One region of the Janthinobacterium sp. GW823-FHT06H09 genome, then DNA from elsewhere that is predicted to be linked to it. Evidence: predicted binding sites of a transcription regulator. Region 1 holds the regulator's gene; each other region holds the start of a gene.
What was found. The regulator FNR, encoded in region 1, switches genes on or off when oxygen is low (the NO sensors DNR and NnrR bind a similar motif). The targets are predictions, from matches to a motif close to TTGATNNNNATCAA.
Positions count from the first base shown of each region.

Region 2: AC1Q6X_RS15540 (universal stress protein) is a predicted target of FNR. The motif match lies at 2,921-2,934, and genes of this name have one in related genera.
Region 3: nirK (copper-containing nitrite reductase) is a predicted target of FNR. The motif match lies at 1,986-1,999, and genes of this name have one in related genera.
Region 4: AC1Q6X_RS02385 (universal stress protein) is a predicted target of FNR. The motif match lies at 3,913-3,926, and genes of this name have one in related genera.

Region 1 is NZ_JBXAHC010000005.1:351,017-356,863, forward strand. Features, by position in the region: gene AC1Q6X_RS10755 (response regulator) at 1-2,482, opposite strand, end outside; gene fnr (fumarate/nitrate reduction transcriptional regulator Fnr) at 2,722-3,480, shown strand; gene AC1Q6X_RS10765 (FixH family protein) at 3,607-4,131, opposite strand; gene ccoG (cytochrome c oxidase accessory protein CcoG) at 4,278-5,660, opposite strand; gene ccoP (cytochrome-c oxidase, cbb3-type subunit III) at 5,665-5,847, opposite strand, start outside.
Region 2 is NZ_JBXAHC010000008.1:143,279-149,125, forward strand. Features, by position in the region: gene AC1Q6X_RS15525 (amino acid ABC transporter ATP-binding protein) at 1-733, shown strand, start outside; gene AC1Q6X_RS15530 (glycine zipper domain-containing protein) at 839-1,393, shown strand; gene AC1Q6X_RS15535 (hypothetical protein) at 1,590-1,949, shown strand; gene AC1Q6X_RS15540 (universal stress protein) at 1,971-2,837, opposite strand; gene phbB (acetoacetyl-CoA reductase) at 3,006-3,752, shown strand; gene AC1Q6X_RS15550 (TraR/DksA family transcriptional regulator) at 3,921-4,301, opposite strand; gene AC1Q6X_RS15555 (VOC family protein) at 4,410-4,826, opposite strand; gene AC1Q6X_RS15560 (hypothetical protein) at 4,910-5,383, opposite strand; gene AC1Q6X_RS15565 (hypothetical protein) at 5,368-5,847, opposite strand, start outside.
Region 3 is NZ_JBXAHC010000012.1:117,261-123,107, reverse strand. Features, by position in the region: gene AC1Q6X_RS20980 (c-type cytochrome) at 5-346, shown strand; gene norR (nitric oxide reductase transcriptional regulator NorR) at 361-1,917, opposite strand; gene nirK (copper-containing nitrite reductase) at 2,068-3,564, shown strand; gene ytfE (iron-sulfur cluster repair protein YtfE) at 3,597-4,274, shown strand; gene AC1Q6X_RS20960 (nitric-oxide reductase large subunit) at 4,289-5,847, shown strand, end outside.
Region 4 is NZ_JBXAHC010000001.1:501,366-507,212, reverse strand. Features, by position in the region: gene AC1Q6X_RS02410 (DUF2325 domain-containing protein) at 1-512, opposite strand, end outside; gene AC1Q6X_RS02405 (hypothetical protein) at 561-887, opposite strand; gene hemP (hemin uptake protein HemP) at 973-1,170, opposite strand; gene AC1Q6X_RS02395 (Crp/Fnr family transcriptional regulator) at 1,422-2,228, opposite strand; gene AC1Q6X_RS02390 (response regulator) at 2,565-3,209, opposite strand; gene AC1Q6X_RS02385 (universal stress protein) at 3,364-3,831, opposite strand; gene AC1Q6X_RS02380 (protein phosphatase CheZ) at 4,298-5,152, shown strand; gene AC1Q6X_RS02375 (chemotaxis protein CheA) at 5,152-5,847, shown strand, end outside.

The sequences.
Region 1 (5,847 bases):
GCATCTGCATGTCCATCAGCACGATGTCGTAGCGCAGCGCTTCCGTGCGCAGCCGTTCCACGGCCTGCAAGCCGTCGCCCACCACGTCGAGGGTGGCGCCCATGTGTTCGAGGATGCCGCGCGCCACGGCCTGGTTCAAATGGTTGTCTTCCACCAGCAGGAAATGCACGCCGGCCAGTTCCGTGCCCAGCGGCTGCTGCAGCATGCGCTGCTCGCCGCCGTCGTGCTTGGTAATCAGCGCCTGGTGCAGGGCGTCGAACAGGCTCGAGCCCGTGATGGGCTTCATCAGCACGACGTCGGCCTCGGCCGCGCTGGAGATTTCCTCCAGGTGGTTGCGGGCGAAGGCGTTGACCATCACCACGATGGGCTGGCGCTGGCCGCTGGCTGCCTGGCGGATAGCCTTGGCCGTGGCCAGGCCGTCCATCACGGGCATGTGCCAGTCGGCCAGCACCACGTCGTACGGCTGCTGCTGCGCCAGGCGCTCGCGGTACAGTTCGATAGCGGCAAAGCCGGAGTCCACTTCGTCGGCCAGCCAGCCCCATGCCTCGATCAGCTTGACGATCAGTTCGCGCGTGGTGCGGTTGTCGTCGGCCACCAGCAGGCGCAGCTGGCCCAGGGTGGGCGTGCGCCGCGTTTCGGCCGGCTGCGCCAGCATCTCGAACGGCACGCTGAACCAGAAGCGGCTGCCTTTGCCTTCGCTGCTGGCGACGGCGATGTCGCCGCCCATCATGTGGATCAGCTGTTTGCTGATGGCCAGGCCCAGGCCCGTGCCGCCGAAGCGCCGCGTGATGCTCTGGTCGCCTTGCGAAAACGCGGCAAACAGCTGCTGTTGCTGCAACTCCGTCATGCCGATGCCCGTGTCGCGCACTTCGAAGCGCAGCCAGGCGCGGCCCTTGTCTTTCTCGGACAGGCTGACGGCCACCACCACTTCGCCGCTCTCGGTGAACTTGATGGCGTTGCCGGCCAGGTTGACGAGAATCTGCTGCAGGCGCTGGGCGTCGCCCATGAGGCGGCGCGGCACGTCGGGCTCGACGGCAATCGCCAGTTCCAGCTCCTTTTCGCCCGCATTCATCGTCATCGTCGTGGCCAGCGTGTTCATGACCTCGTCGAGGTCGAATTCGACGGGCGACAATTCCATGCGGCGTGCCTCGATCTTCGAATAATCGAGCACGTCGTTGAGGATGCCCAGCAGCGACTGGCCGGCCACGCGCACCATGGTCAGATACTTGCGCTGTTCCGTATCGAGCTTGGTATTGCCCAGCAAATACACCATGCCCAGCACGGCATTGAGGGGCGTGCGGATTTCATGGCTCATGTTGGCCACGAAATCGCTCTTCGCGCGGTTGGCCGCCTCGGCCCGGTCGCGCTCCTGTTCCAGCTCCGCCGCGCGCGATTCGAGCTCCTGCTGCAAGCGGTCGCGCTCGCTCATCAGGCCGTTGAACGCTTCCGTCAGCTCGCCGATCTCGTCGCGCTGCTGCACGGGCACGGGAGTGAAACGGCTGCCGCTGGCGCGCAGCGCCTGCAGGGTGTCGCGCAGGCGCACCAGCGGCGAGAGCAGGCGCACGGTGACCCAGCCCAGCACGGCTGCGGCCAGCAGCGAGGCGAGGATGCTCCACAGCACCAGCCGGTACAGCACGCCGTCGAACGGTTCGAAGGCGTCGTCGAGGGGCAGCGAGGCGGCCAGCAGCCAATTTACGGATTTCAGGCGCTTGAAGCTGTTGACGGCCGTGATGCCGCGGCTGTTGGTGCTGACCATGGTGCCTTCGCCATCGTCCTTCAGCAGCCGGGTGGTCGTCAGGTTGGCGTTCGGCAGGCGCGGCTGCAGCAAACGGCTGGTGTCGGGATGCAGCACATAGCGCGGCACGGCGCCGCGCGTGAGGACGAAGTAATAGCCGCTCTTGCCGATCTTTTCTGAGCGCAACCTCCCCAGCAGGTTATCCTTGTACAGGCGCAGCACGCCGATCACCACGCCGGCCACCTGGCCATCGGCGCCCAGCACGGGCGCGACCATCTGCACGATGGGCATGCCGCTCGATTTGCCCAGCATCGGCTCGGTGATCATGGGCTGGCGCGTGCGCAGCACGGTCTGGAAATACTCGCGCTCGGCGACGTTGATCCCGGCGCGCCCCGCCACTTCCGGCATGTCGGCCACGACGGCGCCGTGCGCGTCGAGCACCAGCACGTCGTCGAACAGCACCAGCATCGAGCGGCGCGAATAGTAGTCGCGCAATTGGGCGGGCTGGGTGATCAGTTCTGGCGGCTGCTGCCGGGCCGTCAGGGTGACGATCTGCAGCAGCATGCCCAGCTTGTCGTCGAGCTCGGCGGCGGTGCGGCTGATCAGGGACGACTGCTGGCTCAACAGTACCTTGGTGAAATCGTCGCGCATGTGCTGCACCTGGATCATGGTGACCAGCGCGATCATGGCGATCGAGGTCAGGCTGGTGGCCAGCGCGACTTTTGCTTTGATGCCGAGAGGCTTCATGATTTCCTTTTCAGTACCGGGCGGCACAGGCGGCAGATAATGCTGTCAGGAATTTTCCTATCAATACCCCAGCTTGGCAAGCGCCGCCACGCAAATTGCCCTCTCCGCATGGGCTTTTGACGATGTTGCCATATAATTAAAGTCGGAACGTCGTTTATTCAGCGAAATTGCGGTGAAATTGGCACACGGCAACCCTGTATGCAGTAAACTTGTTGTTGCATTTTCTAAAAGGTACCGACATGACTGAAGCGCTACTCACTCCAACCTCGCCCACAGTGACCGTGGAAGCGTTGCGTGCGCGATGCTCGACCTGCAGCATGCATCAATTGTGCCTGCCGATGGGCCTCGACGTGGGCGACATGGACAGACTGGACCAGATCATCGGCCGCCGCCGCAAGATCGTGCGCGGCGCTTCGCTGTTCCGCATCGGCGACTCGTTCCAGAACCTGTATGCGATCCGTCTGGGCCACTTCAAGACCTACCAGATCAATCCGGGCGGCGAAGAGCAGGTGACGGGTTTTCAGATGGCTGGCGAACTGCTGGGCATGGACGCCATCAGCGCCGACCGCCACCACTGTAATGCGGTGGCGCTGGAAGACAGCGAAGTGTGTGAAATCCCGTTTTCCAGCCTGGAACAATTGCTGGGCAATATGCCGACCCTGCTGCGCCATTTCCACCGCATGATGAGCCAGGAAATCACGCGCGAGCAAAGTGTCATGCTGTTGCTGGGCAACATGCAGGCGACGCAGCGTTTTGCCGCCTTTATCGTCAACCTGGCGTCGCGCTATGAAGCGCGCGGCTATTCGGCCAGCAAATTTCAGTTGCGCATGTCGCGCGAGGAAATCGGCAACTACCTGGGCCTGACCATCGAAAGCGTCAGCCGTTTATTGTCGAAATTCAAGAAGGAAGGCTGGCTGCGCGTCTCCAACCGCGAGATCGAGATCTTGCAGCCGGCCAAGTTAAAAGCCATTACAGCCGGCACCGACGTCTGCAAGTAACAGCACCGTCAAAACCTACTGCGCGTCGTGCTTTGCGGCCTGCGATGCTCGCTGTGCTATAGCACAGCTGTGCTTCTCAGCCACAAATCACTGCCGCTCGCTACGGTTTTTTCCCGGCGCTGTACGTTATAACTCTTCATCCGCATGCAGCGCGATGCTGCGTTGCACGGGCCAGGTCCAGATGCCGGACAGGCGCCACTCGCGTTTGTCGTTTTCCACCAGCACTTGCCAGCGGCTGCGCTCGAGCATCGGCAGCGCCACGGAAAAATTGCCGGCCGCATCGGGCTGCACCAGCAGCTTGATATCCTTTTCCGGCAGGGTCGCATGCGCCAGGTGCAGCTGCAAAGGCCCCTGGTACGCCTTGCCGAAGCTGTGCACGGAGCCGCTCAGGCGCGCTGCAGCGACGTCATACGACAGGGTCGTATCCATGGCCAGGTCGCTGGCGATCGTGTCGCGCTTCAAATCCTGGTTGATCGCCTTGCCCTGCTTGTAATAGTCGCCCACCACCAGCGCATCGGGCTGCGTAAACGCGATATAGCCCATGAAGCTGCCGACGACCACGGACAGGCCGGGACCGATCATCAGCAGCCATGGCCAGCGGTGTTTGTACCACGGGGCAACGGGAGGTTGCAGTTTCAGACTGTCGGACATTGTGTTCTCCTTGGGGGTGGACCCTTTGGGTCCGACTCCAGCTTTTGCTTCCGGGTTGAAAATCAAGTGACCCTAACGCATGATTGATGATACCCCTACGGCGAAATAACGGGGTCGGACCCGGAGGGGCCGACCCCAAATCAACATCACCGCGGCACGATGAACACCGCGCTTTCGCGCACGTGCAGCGACGGGTCGTCCAGCGAGTGCAATTCGATCGCAATCTTGTTCGAGCCCTTCTCGCCGACGCCGTGCGGCACGCGCAGGCGGATCGGCCAGCCCAGCGTTTCCGTCGGCTGCAAGGTCACTTCGTCGCGCGTCAGCAAGGTCAGGCCCGGCAAGCCGGAAGCGCTGATTTTAAAGTGCTGGCTTTGCTCCGAGGTGTTCATGATCTGCAGACGATAGACGTTTTCGATCATGCCGTCTTCCACCTCGCGTCCCATCGAACCGCGGTCGCGGATCACGTCCATTTTCAGGGGCGTGCGCAGGGCCAGCGACGTACACACGGCGATGATGATCAGGGCCAGGATGGACGTGTAGATCAGCACGCGCGGGCGCATGGCGCGCTGGCGGATCTGCTTCGAATTGAAGTTGTTTTCCATCGCATGGTCGGTGCTGTAGCGTATCAGGCCACGCGGCCGCTCGACCTTGTCCATCACGGTATTGCAGGCATCGACGCAGGCGGCGCAGCCGATGCATTCATACTGCAGGCCGTTGCGGATATCGATACCGGTCGGACACACCTGCACGCACAGGGTGCAATCGATGCAGTCGCCCAGCTTGTCGTTGTTGCCGGCCTTCTTGCTCATGGCGCCGCGTGGTTCGCCGCGCTTGGCATCGTAGGTGATGATCAGGGTGTCCTGGTCGAACATGGCGCTCTGGAAGCGCGCGTAGGGGCACATGTATTTGCACACCTGCTCGCGCAGCCAGCCCGCGTTGCCGTAGGTTGCCAGGCTGTAGAACAAGACCCAGAACCATTCCCAGGGACCGAAATTGAGGGTGGTCACCTCGCGCGCCAGTTCCTTGATCGGCGTGAAGTAGCCGACAAAGGTAAAGCCCGTCCACAGGGCGATGGCGCCCCATACCAGGTGCTTGGCCGTCTTCTTGAACGCCTTGCGCACGGAGGGGCCCTGCTTGTCGAGGGCCATGCGCGCGCTGCGCGTGCCCTCGATGCGGCGTTCGACCCACAGGAAGATTTCCGTGTATACCGTTTGCGGGCAAGAAAACCCGCACCACACCCGCCCGGCAATGGCCGTGACGAGGAATAACAAATACGCACAGATGATCAGCAGGGCCGCCAGATAGATGAAATCCTGGGGCCACAGCACGACGCCGAAAATGTAGAACTTGCGCGTGGTCAAATCGAACAGCAGGGCTTGCCTGCCATTCCAGGTCAACCACGGCAAGCCGTAGAACGCGAGCTGGGTAAGCCATACGCATACCCATCGCCAGGTAGCGTAGCGTCCTTTGGCCTCGCGAGGGTAGATTTGCTCGCGGGCCGCATACATCTTGATGACTTGAGGTTCCATTACATCATTTCACGGGCGTCTGGGGATTCGACAGGCTCCAGACATACGCCGACAGCACGTGTACCTTGGATTCGCCGAGGAAGTCGCTGAAGGCCGGCATGGTGTTGTTGCGACCCTTGCGCACGGTTTCCATGATGGTATCGGCGCTGCCGCCGTACAGCCAGATCTTGTCCGTCAGGTTAGGCGC
Region 2 (5,847 bases), on a different contig from region 1:
TGACAACGTCAACAAATACTATGGCGACTATCACGCCTTGTGCGAGATCAATGAACACGTCGCCAAGGGCGAGGTGCTGGTCGTGTGCGGGCCGTCCGGCTCCGGCAAGTCGACCCTGATCCGCACCATCAACCGCCTGGAGCCGATCGCCTCAGGGCGCATCGCGGTGGCGGGCCAGGATATCCACGCGCCGGGGCTGGACGTGAATGCCTTCCGCTCGCATATCGGTTTTGTGTTCCAGCAATTCAACCTGTTTCCCCATTTGTCCGTGCTGGACAATTGCGCGCTGGCGCCGCAGCGCCTGCGCGGCCTCACCCGGCGCGAAGCCGAGGAGCGGGCGCTGGCCCTGCTGGAGCGGGTGGGCCTGGCGCACAAGGCGCGCGCCATGCCGGCGGCCTTGTCGGGCGGGCAGCAGCAGCGGGTGGCGATTGCCCGCGCGCTGGCCATGCAGCCGCCGCTGATGCTGTTCGACGAGCCGACCAGCGCGCTGGACCCGGAAATGGTGGGCGAGGTGCTGCACGTGATGCGCGACCTGGCCCACGGCGGCATGACGATGGTGTGCGTGACGCACGAGATGGGTTTCGCGCGCGAAGTGGCGGACCGCGTCTGGTTCATGGACCACGGGCAAGTGCTGGAACGGGCCGCGCCCGACGAATTCTTTGCGCGGCCGCAGCATGTGCGCGCACAGCAATTCCTGGCCGATATCCGCAGCCCATATGGGGCACCGGCCTGAGGATTTCTGGGCTGTGTGCGCAAGCGAACGGTATCTTGGCGTTGTCCGGCGCACGCTATCGGAGTGGCGCACGGGGCGCCCGCAGCCGACCAGGAGGGCCGTATCATGTCACGCATCATCGCAGGTCATTTTCAGTTGCAGGAGCAGATAGACGCCGCGCGCGCCGCCCTGAACCAGGCGGGTTTTCCTGACAGCCGCATCAGCGCCTTCTTTGTCAACCAGCCGGGCCAGCATGATTTGCATGCGCTCGGCGGCGACCGCGACGTCTCGCCGGGCGCCAAGGAGACGCCGGAAGGCGTGGTCGAGGGCGTGGCCGTCGGTGCCGCCGTCGGTGCCGGCATCGGCGCGGCCACCACGCTGGCGACGGGGCCGCTGGGGCCGGTGGTGGGCGCGCTGGTGGGCGCCCATGTGGGCTCACTCTACAGTTTCAACAAGATGAAGGAGGCGGGCGAGCCCGAGAAACATGGCGAAAATCACCGCCAGCCGCGCCATCCGGGCATGCTGATCGCCGTGGCGCTGGGCGGCCTCGAAGAGCGCGAACGGGCGCTCGAGACACTGCACCGGCTGGGCGCCGAGCATATCGAGGAAGCGGAAGGCACGATCGCCAATGGCGACTGGCATGACTTCGATCCGCTCAGCATTCCCGTGCTGGTGGCGTGAATCAACGCCTCTGTGGTGCCATATGCATAAATTCCGCGCTGCACGAAATTTAGGTATGATCCTTGTTAGTATGAGTAATTATTGGTAAACAATGCCGACAGGGATAGTTTCCGCGCGCCCGAAGTGACACTGGACCAAGGTGACTGCCCGTAGTACTTGCCTCGCATGCTAACGAGTATGGATAGGAGGGCGCGTCATGACACAGGCATGGTTCATTCTGACACGGGCCGATGGGCGCGACATCTGCGCGCCCTCACCGGCACAGCTGGCCGATGCGCTGGCCGAGGTGTACCGCGGCGGCGCCGTCACGCCGGATGGCAGCCCGGCCGCCGTCTTGTTGCGCTTTGGCTACGACGATGGCTTGATGTATCAGGTCGAAGTCGCTAGCGGAGGCGAAGTCACTTTCGAGGAATGGTCGGACCGCGATTGCGAAATTGCCCTGGCCAGTCCGCGCCACATGTCGGCCCTGCCGCAGGACGATGCGCTGCAGTTGTGGCAGTGGCTGGCGCAGCGCCAGGTGGCAAAGATCCGCAGCCAGCCCTGGCAGGGCGGCTAGCCCGACCGTTTTAGCAAAGGCCTAGTGCGCCATCAGCACGGGGATCGTCATGCTCTGCAGAATCGTGCGCGTGACGCCACCGAGGATGGTTTCGCGCAGGCGCGAATGGCCATACGCTCCCATCACCAGCAAGTCGACCGACAGGTCGGCGGCCTGCGACAGCAGCGCCTCGCCGATATCGCCGCGCCGCACGCCACCCCCATCGAGCAAATGCAGCCGCGCTTCCACGCCGTGGCGCGCCAGGTAGTGCACCAGTTCCGCGCCCGGCTGTTCGCCGTGCTCGGCCGCATGCACCTGGGCGTCGAAGATGGCCACGTGGACTTGCCCGGCGCGCTGCAGCAGGGGAAGGGCGGCGGTCACGGCGCGGCTTGCTTCCTTGCTGGCGTTCCAGGAAATGAGCACATTGCGCGCCGCTGCCGGCGGCGCCAGCAGGGGCAGCGGCGGCGCATACGGCACGATCAGCACGGGCCGGCCCGAATGCAGCAGCACATAGGCGGGAAAGTCGCGCATCACGGACGGCGATTTATCCTTGGCATTGTATTGGCTGATGACGACCAGGTCCGCATAGCGGGCAAGCAGGCTGATGCCACCCGCCGCCTCGTCGTCGAGCACGCGCTGTTCGAACGAGGCGACGCCTGCCGCGCGCACCTGTTGCTCGAAACCGTCGAGGGCGCGCGTGGCGCGGTCGCGTAGGAAATTCAGATGCAAGCTCAGGTTCGGGTCCGCATCGAGGTCGGGCTGGTGCTGGTACAGCAGGCGCGACACGCCCGTCAGCGCCACGCCCGTCAGGTGGCCGCCGCACGCCTGGGCGATGCTGGCCGCCGCTTCGATGCGGGCGGCGCGCCCGGCGCTGTCGTCGATGTGGAGCAATACGGTCTTGTACGTCATGGCCTGTCCTCTCGCTGTGCAGTAGCGGCCATTCTGGCACAGTCCGGGGCGCCGGCCGCGCACGACTGCACCAGGCTGGGCACTTGATCTGGCGCAAGGCTGGCAATAAAAACTGCTCCTACACTTGATGCCACGCAGAACAACCATAACAAGCGGGGAGAGACAGTCATGAAGGAACAAAAGGTAGCGCTGGTCACGGGCGGCATGGGCGGCCTGGGCACGGCCTTGTGCCGGCGCCTGCATGCGGCGGGCTTTGCCGTCGTGGCGGCGCATACGCCGGGCAACACGCGGGTGGAAAGCTGGCTCGACGAGCAGCAGGCGCAGCAGTATTATTTTCACCCGCTGGCCCTTGACGTGACGGACTTTGCTGCCTGCAGCGAAGCCGTCGGCAAGGTGCTGGCGCAGTTCGGCCGCATCGATGTGCTGGTCAATAACGCCGGCATCACGCGCGACCAGAGCATGCGCAAGATGGAGTTGCCGCACTGGTCCGAGGTGATGCGGACCAATCTCGACAGCCTGTTCAACATGAGCAAGCAGGTGCTGGAACCCATGCTGGAAAAGAAATGGGGACGCATCATCAATATCTCGTCCGTCAATGGCCAGAAGGGCGCGTTTGGCCAGTGCAACTACGCGGCCGCCAAGGCCGGTGTGCATGGCTTCAGCAAGGCGCTGGCGCTGGAAGTGGCGCGCCACGGCATCACCGTCAACACCGTGTCGCCCGGCTACCTGCGCACGCAGATGGTGACGGCCGTGCCGGCCGATATCCTGGAAACGAAGATCCTGCCGCAAATCCCCCTGGGCCGCCTGGGCGAGCCGGACGAGGTGGCGGCCCTGGTCGCTTACCTGGCGTCCGACGAGGCGGCATTCGTCACGGGCGCAAACATCGCCATCAATGGCGGACAGCACATGAGTTAAGCAAGCGTACAGCTTGCATAGAGGCAATGGCAGTAGAGGAGACCCGTCCACCCAGCCGGCGCATAGACGCTGGCGGAGGACGGCAGGCAGCATGGTAATTACGCTGGAAAACAGGGGGCAGGGCAGCGATGCCTTGCCCTTTGTTGTCGTGCCGCCGTTAAGCTAGGGTCATGGTATGGCGCGCCGTGCCTTTTCCAGCCGCGTCTGGCAATCGATGCACAGGCGCGCTTCAGGGCGGGCGTTCAGGCGCGACAGGCCGATGGCTTCGCCGCAGTTGTCGCACAGGCCGTAGCTGCCGTCGGCGAACTTGGCCAGCGCATGCTTGATGATGGCCAGTTGCGCCTGATTGTGCTCGGCCGCTTCGCTGACGAGGGCGTTCAAGGTGCGCACGCTGGCGTTGTCGGCCGGCGAGGCTTCGATTTCATTGAGCAGCGAGGCGCGCGCGTCCGCTTCGGCCGCTTCGTTCTCTATCTGTTCCAGCAACGCCAGCTTGCGTTGCTCCAGCACGCCTTGCAGGCGCTGTAGCTGGTCTTGCGGCAATCCATTCATGGCTGTCCCCGATAGGAGTCTCTCCTCTATGGTAGTCCAGGATGGGCGCTTCTGCTTGCGCTACTACCCGCGCCGCGTTTGACGCGGCGCAGGCAGGCGCGGGCTGTTCTATGCTGGCTCTTTCAGGCAGTTGACCATCCAGGCCACGCCGAACTGGTCTTTCAGCATGCCGAAGCGTTTGGCCCAAAACGTTTCTTCCATGGGCATCTGGATGTTGCCGTCACGCGCCAGCGCGGCGAAGGCCCGTTCCGCCTCTTCCTGCGTATCGACGGTCAGGCAGATCGAGCTGCCGCTCATGCCCTTGGCACCCTCGTCGCAGCCGCCGTCCGAGCCCATCAGCATGGTGGGGCCCAGCTGCACGGAGCCGTGCATGATCTTGTCATACCAGTCTTCCTTGACTTGCTCCTGGCCCGGCGAGCCGCGGAACGGCATCAGGCACAGGTCTGTGCCATGCAGGTGCTGCCGGTAGTATTCCAGCGCTTGCGCGCAGTTTCCATTGAATTGCAAATACGGTTCGATACGCATGTTGGTCTCCTCTGGCAATCGCCCCGCAGGCACGATTGCCAGGCGGGGACGTCCCAGTATAGGCGCTCGCCGGCCGATTTCAATCAGTCCGGCGCCATCTCTTGCAGCCGCTCACGCACCTTGCCCAGCGTGCTGAGGATGCGCTCGGGATTGCCGGCCAGGACGGCACTGCCCAGATGTAACAAACTCGTCGACAGGCTGATCCAGTGCCGCACATCGTCGTTGCGGGCGATGCGCAGGCGCACCGTGTCGAGCAGGCCGCTGAGCTGGCGCTGCGCCGTTTCCAGGCCCATTACCGTATGGCCGGCGGCATCGGCATACAGCTGGTTGGCTTGCTGGCGCAAGGCTACTTCCAGGGCGAAGACGGCTTGTGCCTGGCTGTGGCTGATGCCGTTTTCTCCCTGGCTGGCGCGCTTGCGGATAGCGCGCATGACGGCGCCGTGCAAGGTGACGGCCGCCTGCGACAGGCTGTCGGCCAGTTGCTCGACGCGCATGGCGCTGCTGAGAGCCGCTTCGCGGCGTTCGCTGCCGCTGCTCCTGCCTACCGATCCGTCCATCTTGCCTCCGTGGTGGTGAGGGCGGCGGCCAGCTGTGCGTGGTCGCGCGCTAGTGCCGCCAGTTGCCGGCGCGCCAGCGTGTGGCGCAAGCCAAGCAGCCGGTATTCTTCGGTTTTACTTTGCTGCATGGTTTTCGCCAGCACGGCCAGCAGGCGCTGCTGCGGCGTGTCAGCAAACGCGATTTCCACGTCGAGCAAGCCGAGCACCATGTCGCGCTCGTTGTCGCCGCTTTTGTCGTACAGCGCCAGCAAGCTGTCGAGCGCGGCCAGCAGGGCTTGCAGCGGCGCGTCGCCGTCGTGCAGCACTTGCGCCAGGTGCGCCTGCTGGCTGGCCGCGCCGCCCAGGCGCGACAGTTGCTGCAGCAACAGGGTGTAGGCGCTGACATGACGGTCGTCGATGCCGCTGCCCGGCCAGGCGCGGATGGCGGCGCCGGCGCCGGCCAGTTCCGGCTGCACGTCGTACGC
Region 3 (5,847 bases), on a different contig from region 1:
GATGATGAAAACACTACTCGCCGCCCTCGTTTGCGCCACCGTTTCGTTTTCCGTCAGCGCCGCCGGCAATGTCAACACGGGCAAGGCCCTGGCCGAAAAATACAGCTGCGCCACCTGCCACGGCAAGGATTACGGTTCGCCCATCGACCCGTCCTACCCGAAGCTGGCTGGTCAGCACAGGGATTACCTGGAACACGCGTTGACGGCGTATAAACGGGGCGACAAGGCCAACGGCCGCAACAACGCCATCATGACGGGCCAGGTGAAACCGTTGAGCAACCAGGACATCAAGGACCTGGCCGCCTACCTGCACAGCTTGCCGAGCAGCCTGGTCACTCATCGCTGAGCGGTAACGCCGGCTCAGGCTTTCAGCCCCACCCGGCGAGCAAGTTTATGCAGATTGCTGGCGTCGAGTCCCAACTGCCGCGCCGCAGCGGCCCAGTTATCCTGATGCAGCACCAGCGCTTGCCGGATGGCCTGGCGCTGGCTCGCTTCGACGATCTGATGCATCGATAGCAGCGGCGCCGCCGGCGTGCCGCACGCGGCTGGCGCCAGCGGCAGCGCGTCCGTGCCGGCCGGCGCTTCCAGCGCATCGAGGTCGAGCATATCCGTTTCCAGCGTTACTATCTCTTTGCGGTCCGCGCCGCGGATCACGGCTTTCAGCGCGGCCCGGCTGATCACATGTTCCAGTTCGCGCACGTTGCCGGGCCAGCGGTAGTGGCACAGAGCGTTTTCCGCCGCGGCCGACAGGCGCAGGCTGCGCAAGCCCAGGCGCGCGCGGTTCAGTTCCAGGAAGCCGCCCGCCAGCAGCAGCACGTCGTTGCCCCGCTCGCGCAGCGGCGGAATCGGCACGGGATACACGGATAAACGGTGGTACAGATCGGCGCGGAACGAGCCGTCGCGCACATGTTCGCGCAGGCTGCGGTTGGTGGCGGCGATCACGCGCACGTTGACCCGGCGCGGCCGGTCCGCGCCCAGGCGCTGGATTTCGCCATTTTGCAAGGTGCGCAGCAGCTTGGCCTGTATCGACAGCGGCAATTCCCCCACTTCATCGAGAAACAGGGTGCCCCCTTCGGCCGCCTCGAAACGGCCGGGCCGGTCGCTGACGGCGCCCGAAAACGCACCGCGCACATGGCCGAACAACTCGCTCTCGGCCAGCGATTCCGGCAAGGCTGCGCAATTGACGTGGATCAGCGGTTTGCCCGCGCGGCGCGACAGGCGGTGCAGGCGGTGCGCGCACAATTCCTTGCCCACGCCCGTCTCGCCCAGCAGCAGCACGGGCAGTTCGGAATCGGCGACCACCTGCAATTCGTGCAGCAAGTGCGTGATGGCGCTGCTCTGGCCGACGAAATCGTGTTCCTCGCGCGGCGCCTGGGCATCGGCCAGCATGGCGCCGCCCGACAGGCGCAGGGCGCGGATTTCCGTCTCCAGGCGCGTCACGCGCACGGCCGCCTCGATGGCGCAGGCCAGCTCGCCCAGGTCGCGCTGCGCCTGCGTATCGAAGGTGCCCACCCGCAGCGCGTCGAGCGTGATCACGCCCCAGCGTTCGCCTTCCAGGTCCAGCGCCATGCCCATGCAGTCGTGCACGGGCAGCGGTTCGCCGGCCCGCTCGGCGATCAGGCCATCGTAGGGATCGGGCAGGGAGCTGTCGTGATGGAAGCACAGCACGCCGCGCCGCTGCAGGATGGCGGCCAGGCGCGGATGGTCGGCGACGGCGAAGCGGCGTCCCAGCGCGTCGCTGGCCAGGCCGGCCATCGCCACGGGGCGCAGGTGCTCGCCGTCGAGCTTGAGCAAGGCCACGGCCTCGCAGCCGAAGTGCGCGCGCAGGCTGCCCACGAGGCGCTGCAGGCGCACGGCCACGGGCAGGTCGGCGACCAGGTCGGTGAGCAGCAGCAGGTGGATGGCGGTGGTGGTCATAAGTACCATGCAGGGTACAACGGACCACGCTTGAAAAGGGTCATATCGACCCTGCATTTTTCAAATCGTTGATTTAAAACAAGTTTTTCCTGGCACACCGTTTGCCTAGGTAAGGGTGCCGAACCGGCATACAAGACCAAGGAAAGCCTGATGAAAACGACTCCCTCCCTCCGCGCCATTGCCGCCGCCGTCTGCGTGCTGGCCATGCCCCTGTCCGTGCAAGCCCAGGCGAGCCTGCCGGCCAGCGCCGCCGCCACTGCGGCCGCTGTCAGCCAACCCTCTGCTGCCGCCGCGCTCAAGCGCTATGAACTGCAAACCAATATCGTCGACGGCAAGATGGTGTTCATCGATGCCAAGGGCCAGGTCAACCCCGTGCTGACGGCCAAGGTGGGCGACACGGTCGAACTGGTGCTGAAAAGCGGCGAAGGCGCCGAGCACGACCTGCTGATCCCGGAACTGAACGTGGCATCAAACAAGTTCAGCGCCAATAGCGGCAGCACCACCGTGCGCTTCAAGGTCACGCGCGCCGGCACGTTCACCTATTACTGCTCGATTCCCGGCCACCGCCAGATCGGCATGGAAGGCAAGCTGGAAGTCGCCGGCACCTCGCTGGCCGAAGCCGGCGCGCCGAAGGCCGCTGGCGCCGGCAGCGCAGCGGGCGAATCGAGCCAGGCCGCCGCGCTGGCCCTGTACACGCCCGCGCCGTCGCCGATGCGCGGCCCCGATCCATCGGCCGTCAGCGTGGCCGCCAATCCGGCGCAGGTGCCTTCCGCCATCGGCGCGCGCGCGCCACAAACCCTGAAATACCGCATGGAGACGGTGGAACTGCCGGGCAAGCTCGATGACGGCACCAGCTTTACCTACTGGACCTTCAACCGGCAAGTACCGGGCCCGATGCTGCGCGCGAAGGTGGGCGATACGGTGGAACTGACCCTGTTCAACGCCAAGGACAGCAAGATGATCCACTCGATCGACCTGCACGCGGTGACGGGCGGCCATGGCGGCGGACAGCACACGCAGGTGGCGCCGGGGCAGGAAAAGACGGTGACTTTCAAGGCGCTCAATCCGGGCCTGTTCGTCTACCACTGCGCCACGCCGCTCGTGCCGCAGCATATCGCGGCCGGCATGTACGGCATGATCCTCGTCGAACCGGAAGGCGGCCTGTCGAAGGTCGACCGCGAGTACTACGTGATGCAGGGCGAGATGTACACGGGCCGTCCGCACGGCGCACCCGTGCACCAGGAACCGAACCTGGAAAAAATGGCCAATGAGCTGCCCGACTACTACGTCTTCAACGGCGAAGTGGGCGCCCTGAGCAAGACGCACAAACTGCAGGCGAAAGTCGGCGAGACCGTGCGCATCTATTTCGGTGTCGGCGGCCCGAACAAGATTTCGTCGTTCCACATCATCGGCGAGATCTTCGACAAGGTGTACAGCGAAGGCTCGATCAGCAGCCCGAAAAACGACGTGCAAACCACGCTGGTGGCGCCGGGCGGCGCGACCATCGTCGAACTGAAGGTACAGCATCCTGGCAGCTATCTGCTGGTCGACCATGCGCTGTCGCGCGCCGGCAAGGGCGCCGTGGGCGTGCTGGAAGTGACGGGCGAAGCCGTGCCCGGCGTCTACCACGCGGGCGCCGTCCAATAAAACAACCCCCCATTCATCATCAAGGAACTGCTATGGAAATGATCGACCTATCCCTGGGCCAGCTGGCCCGCCGCATCCCCGGCGCCACGCGCCTGTTCGATGCGCACCGCCTCGATTTCTGCTGCGGCGGCAACAAGACCCTGCGCGCGGCGGCCGAAGCGGCCGGCGTGGACGCGGCGCCCATCGTCAAGGAACTGCAAGTGCTGGCCGGACGGATTGACGCCAGCGGCGAGCGTGACTGGCAGGACGCCCCGGCCGCCGAGCTGGTGGAACACATCCTGGCGCGCTACCACGCCGTGCATCGCGAGCAGCTGCCCGAGCTGATACGCCTGGCGCGCAAGGTCGAGCAGGTGCATGGCGACCGCGCCGACTGTCCGCACGGGCTGGCGGAACACCTGTCGGCCATGGCGCAGGAACTGGAAAGCCATATGCGCAAGGAGGAAGACGTGCTGTTCCCCATGATCGTGCGCGGCCAGGGCCCCCGGGCCGGCGCGCCCATCAACGTGATGCGCATGGAGCATGACGACCATGGCGTGGCCTTGCGCGCCATGGAGGCGATGACGAACGATATCACCGCACCAGGTGGCGCCTGCACCACCTGGCGCGCGCTGTACACGGGCCTGCGCACCTTCCGCGAAGACCTGATGGCGCACATCCATACTGAAAACAATATCCTGTTCGAGCGCTTTGCGCCGGCCGTGGTGCACTGACAAAGGAAAGACCCATGGGTCCCTACAAAAAACTCTGGTTCACCCTGATCGGTGTGCTGATCGTGACGTTTTCGCTGCTCGGCTACTACGGCACGGAAGTGTATCGCCAGGCGCCGCCGATTCCCGCGCAAGTGCTGGCGCAGGATGGCCGGCAACTGTTCGACCGCGAGGGCATCCTCGACGGCCAGACGGCCTGGCAATCCGTCGGCGGCATGCAGCTGGGCTCCATCTGGGGCCACGGCGCCTACCAGGCGCCCGACTGGACGGCCGACTGGCTGCACCGCGAACTGACGGCCTGGCTGGAACTGGCCGCGCAAGAGCAGCATGGCAAGGCGTACGCGGCGCTCGACGGCCCCGCGCAGGCGGCGCTGCGCGAAGCGCTCAAGCTGGAATACCGCGGCAACCGGGTCGATGAAGAACAAGTACTGCATCTGTCGGCGCGCCGCGTGCAAGCGATCGCCAGCACGGCGCACTATTACGACCAGCTGTTCTCGGACGCGCCTGCGCTGCACGCCAGCCGCGAGCATTTCGCCATGAAGGAAAACACCTTGCCCAGCGCCGCGCGGCGCGCGCAGATGACGCAGTTCTTCTTCTGGACGGCGTGGGCTGCCGCCACCGAACGTCCGGGCCAGAAAGTGACCTATACGAACAACTGGCCGCACGAACCGCTGATCGGCAACCAGCCCAGTGGCGAAAACCTCGTCTGGTCGGTCGCCAGCGTGGTGGTGCTGCTGGCCGGCGTGGGCTTCCTCGTCTGGGGCTGGGCCTTCTTGCGCGACCACGACGAAGCGCTGCCGGCCGCCGGTCCGCGCGACCCGCTCACCACTTTCGCGCTGACGCCTTCGCAGCGGGGACTGGGCAAGTACCTGTTCCTGGTGGTGGCGCTGTTCATCTTCCAGGTCTTCATCGGCGGCTTTACGGCGCACTACACGGTGGAAGGACAGCAGTTCTACGGCATCGACGTGTCGCGCTGGTTCCCGTATGCGCTCACGCGCACCTGGCATATCCAGGCCGCGCTGTTCTGGATCGCCACGGGCTTCCTGGCCGCCGGCCTGTTCCTCGCCCCGCTGATCAATGGCGGCAAGGACCCCAAGTGGCAGCGCCTCGGTGTCGACGTGCTGTTCTGGGCCCTCGTCGCGGTCGTCGTCGGCTCGTTCATCGGCAATTACCTGGCCATCGCGCAAGTGATGCCGCCCGAGTGGAATTTCTGGCTCGGCCATCAGGGTTATGAATATGTGGACCTGGGACGCCTGTGGCAAATCGGCAAATTTGTCGGCATTCTGCTGTGGCTCGTGCTGATGCTGCGCGGCGTCGTGCCCGCCCTGCGCCAGCCGGGCGGCGACAGGAACCTGCTGGCGCTCTTGACCGCGTCCGTGGGCGCCATCGGCCTGTTCTACGGCGCCGGCCTGTTCTACGGCGAGCGCACGCATTTATCGGTGATGGAGTACTGGCGCTGGTGGGTGGTGCACCTGTGGGTGGAAGGTTTCTTTGAAGTCTTCGCCACCACGGCGCTGGCCTTCATCTTCTCGACCCTGGGCCTGGTGTCGGTGCGCATGGCCACGACGGCCAGCCT
Region 4 (5,847 bases), on a different contig from region 1:
GCCGTAAATTTGCCCATGTCGGCGCGCACGCAGGCGCCGGCCTGGTGCTGGATCATGTGCAAGTCGCGGCACATCTGCTCTTCCAGCTCGGCGTCGCAGCGCGGGTGCGTCAGGCCGGCCCAGAAGGCGCCCGACACGTCGCCGTTGGCGACGGCCGTGCGCCACAGTTGCGCTACCTGTTCCGTGGTCTTGGCGCCGCGAAAGCGCAGGATCACGGGAGCGTAGCGGCGTTCGAGTTCCTTTTGCAGCGCTTCGGACAGGCGGTTGCGCGCGCCGCATTCCGTCACGGCGCCCACGTGCACTTCGTAGTCGTCGGCCAGCACGCGCCCGCCCGTCATCTTGCCCACCAGCTTGCGCAGGTAGCCCAAGGGCAAGCCTACGCCGACCAGCGGGCAATGGCAGGTATGCGACAGTTCCCACAGCCGGCGGCGGCGCGAAGCGAGCGCGGCAGTTTCCGTGTCGGCGTGGGCGCAATTGCTGATGACGGGCAGGGACTGGTCTTTGTCACACATGGCGATATCCTGTTGGGCGGTGGGGCAGCGGTGGAAGAGAAATAGAAATTAGTGCGGCAGCGGCGAGGCAGGACGTCTGGCGCTCAGCATGCGTGCCAGGCGCTCGAGCAAGGTGGTCTTCGGCGGCGCGGGCCGGTGCAGCGCCACCAGGGTGGCCCATTGCTGCGACAGTTGCTGGCAAGTCGCTTGCAGCACGGGGCCGAGGCCGGGCGAGCCGGCCAGCGCTTGCAGATGGCGTTCGATGACTGCGGCCAGTTTCTCGCAGGGACTGTCCGCATGGTAGTGCGACATCAGGTGCAGCACGGCCGACAGCAGCAATTCAGGCTGCTGGCCTTGCGGGGAAGGAAACATCGGGGAAGGTCGGTCGTTCGCCATCAAACACTCCTGTGCGGTGGTTTGGCTGGCTGCGCGCACGGGGCGCGACTGGCTGGCGAGCGTGGTGACTGGCTGCCGTGCTGCTTCAGGCAGTCAGGATCAGCTTGTTCAATTGGGTGACGCGCAGGCGATAGATCTTGCCGCTGTGCTCAATCTCCACTTCGCGGCCCTGCTGCAGCAGCGCTTCGCTGGTGATGCGGCGCGCTGGCTGGGCCATGCTGACGGGAGGACGGACGTGGGCGGTAGCGGCATCCTGGATCAAGGCTGGTTTTGAGCTTTGCATGTTGGGCTTTCTTTATCTCAGTTGAGAATGATTCGTATTTGCATTATTGTTGAATGTGGCCCGAAAAGCAAGGCTTATTTATGCGCAAGCCGTGCTTTTTTGCGATGGGATGGCAGCGTGGAGCATGGCGCTGCGCGAAGACGGCCATTGGCGCGGCATGGAAGGGGAGCGGCAGCAAAAAAGACCCGCCAAGGCGGTGCGCGCCTTGGTCGGGTCAAGCCTGTGCCAAGCTGGAAGAAATCGGGATGGCGTTAAATCGTGGCCAGCAATTGCGCCGAGGCGGCCGCGGCGGCGGTGGTGTCGGCCTTGAGCTTGGCGGCAGCCAGCTGCTTGGCGCGCGAGCGCGACGGCGGCAGGCGGCGCAGGGTTTTCAGGGCGTCCGGATCCTTGATGCCGATGGTGCGCTGGTCAACCGAGATCAGGCCGATTTCATTGAAGGCGGACAAAGTGCGGCTCACCGTTTCCAGGGTCAGGCCCAGGTAGCTGCCGATTTCGTGGCGCGTCATGCGCAGGTTGAACAGCTTGCTCGAATAGCCCATCTGCGCGAAGCGGTCGGCCAGCGAGACGAGGAAGCGCGCCACGCGGGCTTCGGCGCTCAAGGCGCCCAGCATGCCGATCATCGCCTGTTCGCGCACCAGTTCGCGGCTCATCACGCCGTACATGACGTTTTCCAGTTCCAGGTGAACACGTCCCAGCGCCGTCAGCTTCTTGAACGGCAACAAGATCAGGTCGCAGTCGGACAGGGCCACCGCTTCCGAGGAGTAGTGGCGCGAGTGGATGCCGTCGACGCCCAGCATGTCGCCCTTCATGGGAAAGCTCAGTACCTGTTCATTGCCGAATTCGTCGATGAGCACGGTTTTCAGGAAGCCCGAATTGACGATGTACAAGGTGTCGAACGGTTGGCCGATGGTATGCACGCGCTGGCCCGTCTTGAATTGCACGTGCTGGAACAGCAGTTCGTCGGCGGCGATGGTGCAGGCGCTGGAGATATGCAGCAGATCGCATACTTCCTTCAGGTTCGACCATAGCCGCCCCTGGCGCTGGCGCCCTGCTTCCATCGGGGAAGAGGGGGCCAGCGATGGGGCGGCGGCGCGGGTTTCGGGCGTTTGCGTGGACAGCATGTTCATCTCCTGGTGACAGGTAGTTCAGAGTTGAATGACAGGGTGCGCAGACGGCGGGCAGGGAAAGGGCGGCGCGCGTCCAGGCTGGTAAAGCTCAATTCGCTGACGACTTGCTGTGTGATGAAATAACTTCCCAGCAACTTGATTACTGGTTTCAGTATGCCAACAACCATATGCAATTAATATCAGCAGTGGCTGAATATGGCAGTAGGAGCTACGGTAGGGGGAGTAGGATTGTTCCTACGGTCGACGCGCGGGCGCGCGCCGCCGGGCTTACGTCTTGAAGGGGGAGAGCAGGCGGTGCGCCACGGCGTACTGCACCATTTCGGACAGCGAACTCATGCCCATTTTTTGCATGATGCGCGTCTTGTGCGTACTCACCGTCTTCACGCTCAGGTGCAGGTTGTTGGCGATTTCCGTGATCGACTTGCCCGCCACCAGCAGGGAAAAGACTTCGAACTCGCGGTCCGATAACTGTTTGTGCAGCAAGCTTTCATTCGGCATCATGATGTTGAGCACGAGCTGCTCGGCCACCTCGGCGCTGATGTAGGGGCGTCCCGACGCCACCTTGTGAATGGCGCCCACGAGCTGGGTACCAGCGCTTTCCTTGGTTAGATAGCCTTGTGCGCCGGCGCGGATGGCGCGCACCGCATATTGTTCTTCCTCGTGCATGGTGAGGATCAGGATGGCCAGCTTGGGCGCCTCGCTGCGGATTTGCCGGATCAGGTCGACGCCGCTGCGGCCCGGCATTGACAGGTCGAGCAGCAGCAGGTCGAAGCCGCCCTGGCGCACCTGATTGAGTACTTCAAAGCCGTCGATGGCTTCGCCCACGATATCGATATCCGGCGCGCCGTCAAGGATGCGCTTCAAGCCTTCTCGCATGATGGTGTGGTCGTCGGCAATTACAATACGTATCATAGGCGGGCAATCTGGATGCGTGAAATCTGCTCTGTCCGTCACCGGACAATCAAATGTTGAGAAACGAGAAACGTTGTCATTTTAACTGAGGCGGCCGCATTATGCCTTTTTCTGCATATGCCGGCAACGGCGGCCCCGGTGGTCATGTGACCTCTTATTCGGACGGGGGTTCCTTGATCAGCCTATGCACGAGCACGGGCAATTTCGAGTGCGACAGCACTTTATTGGTCACACTGCCCAACAGCAATTGCCCCCAGCCGCTGCGGCCATGCGAACCCATGAAAATCAGATCGCAATGCTGCAATTGCGCCACTTCCACGATCTTCAGGGCCGGGCTGTCGGAAAAGGCCGTCAGGCCCGTCGCTTCCAGGCCGCGCTTGGCGGCCGCGTCGAGGATGGGCTGCCAATGGTCGGCGCCGGCCTTGCGCATGGCGATGCGGTACTCCTCCTCGCTGGGATAGCTTGGCGGAATGATTTCGATGTACACCGGGTACTGGTATTCGGGCGCCACATACAAGGCAAGGATGTCGGCGTGCATCTGTTCGGCAAAAGCAACGCCGGCGCAGGCCGTCAGGTTGGAGACGGTGGAGCCATCCGTGGCGATCAGAATTTTCTTATACATGGCAGGTCCTTTGGCGGTGACTGAGCGCGCGCAACGCCTCTTATTGTAGACGCGGCGGCAGCATTGTATTCATGCAAAGACTTGATAATTATCAATACAACTGCACCTTCAGTATAGACAACATTGGCAGAAAGATCGTGTGTAGCTGCAACGATGTCCATGTGGCGCTGTTGCGCAGACGCCCGGAAGCAGGATTTCTTCTGCTGTGCGTGGTCTTGCACGCACGCCAATGGTAGTATTTCAAAATACAACAGCTGGAACACATATTTCCTTGTGGAAAAGCTCTTGTAGGCCAGCTTTGCACCAGGAAGCGCGTTTTGAGATTTACCAACAGGGCGGCGCCCTGCTACACTCGCACCATCGCAGCGGTATTGCCTCAAATCATCTTAATCGAGAAATTGTGGGTATCAGTCTGTAAAACGCACAGTTCAGGCGGAATTTTGACAAATTATGGAGAAGCAGGGATATGACCAACGCCGCTGATGATTTCGACGCATTATTCGATGAAGTATCTGCGCAAAGTGCGGCCGCGGCTCAGCCCGCGCCTGCCGCCGCGCCCGCTCCCGCCGTGATTGCGGAGGACGATTTCGACGCGCTGTTCGACTCGGTGTCGGCCAACGCCGCCGTGCCGGCAGCCGCCGAGCCCGTGGCCGCCGAGGCGGAAGCGCTGCCTGTGGCCGGCGCCGAGGCGTCTGGCGACGCGGCCGATCCCGTCGACCAGTCCGACAAGCCGATGTTCGAGCGTCTGGGCGGCATCGTGCGCCTGCTGCACGATTCGCTGCGCGAACTGGGCTACGACAAGGCGCTGACGGAAGCGTCGTCGCAGATCGTCGACGCCCAGGACCGCCTGGAATACGTCGCCACCCTGACCGAGCAGGCCGCCAACAAGGTCCTGAACACGCTCGACGAAGGCATGCCGGCGCAGGATGTGCTGTCGAAGAAAGCCAAGGACATGGACGGCCGCTGGACGGCGCTGTTCGACGGCAAGCTGAGCCTGGAAGAATTCAAGGCCCTGGCCGGCGACTCGCGCCAGTTCGCGCAAGCCGTTGCCGAAGCGACGGAAGCGGAAAAAGCGCGCTTGCTGGAAATCATGATGGCGCAGGACTTCCAGGACATCACGGGCCAGCTGATTAAAAAAGTGGTCAACATCACCAAGACCGTGGAAAACGAACTGGCCCAGCTGTTGCGCGACAACGCGCCGGCCGAGGTGCGCGAGAAACTGGCGCAAAAGCCGGTGCCGCTGATGCAGGGCCCGTCCGTGCCGTCGGTGGCGCTGGACCAGGATAATGTAGACGACCTTCTTGCGGATTTGGGATTCTAATGGACGATATGCTCAAGGATTTCGTCGTTGAGGCGATGGATCTTGCGGTTAATGTTGAAGAGCACTTGTTGCGCCTCGAGCGCGATCCTGACAACAAGGAAACACTGAATGCGGTGTTTCGTTCCTTCCACACGATCAAGGGTGGTGCCGGCTTCATGGGCTTGCCCGCGCTGGTGGCGGCCTGTCACCTGACGGAAAACCTGTTCGACGCCTTGCGCACGGGCGCCGCGCCCGTCACCCCCATCGCCATCGAGGCGGCGCTGCAGGCGTCCGGTTTCGTCGCCGACCAGCTGACGGAACTGGCCAATGGCGCCGCGCCGGAAAGCTTGCCGGCCATGCCGGAAGAGCTGGAACACATCCTGACGAACGCCATCGAAGGCAAGGGCATGGACGCGCCTGCGCCTGCCGCCGCCGTGGTGGCGGAAGTGGCCGCGCCCGTTGCCGAGGTTGCGGAAGTGCCTGCCGCCACGCCTGCCGCCGCCGTCTCCACCGCCGGCGCCGATGGCCTGGACTGGGAAGGCATGTATAACGCCGTCGTGCCCGAGGGCAGCCGGGTCGCTGCCGCGCCGGTGTCCGCCGTCGCCGCTGCCCCTGCCGTCGTGGCCGCCGCTGCGCCCGCCGCTGCTGCCGCTGCCGCCAAGCCGGCCGCCAAGGCCTGGGATGGCGCCGAGCGACGCGAAGAGCGTCCGGAAGTG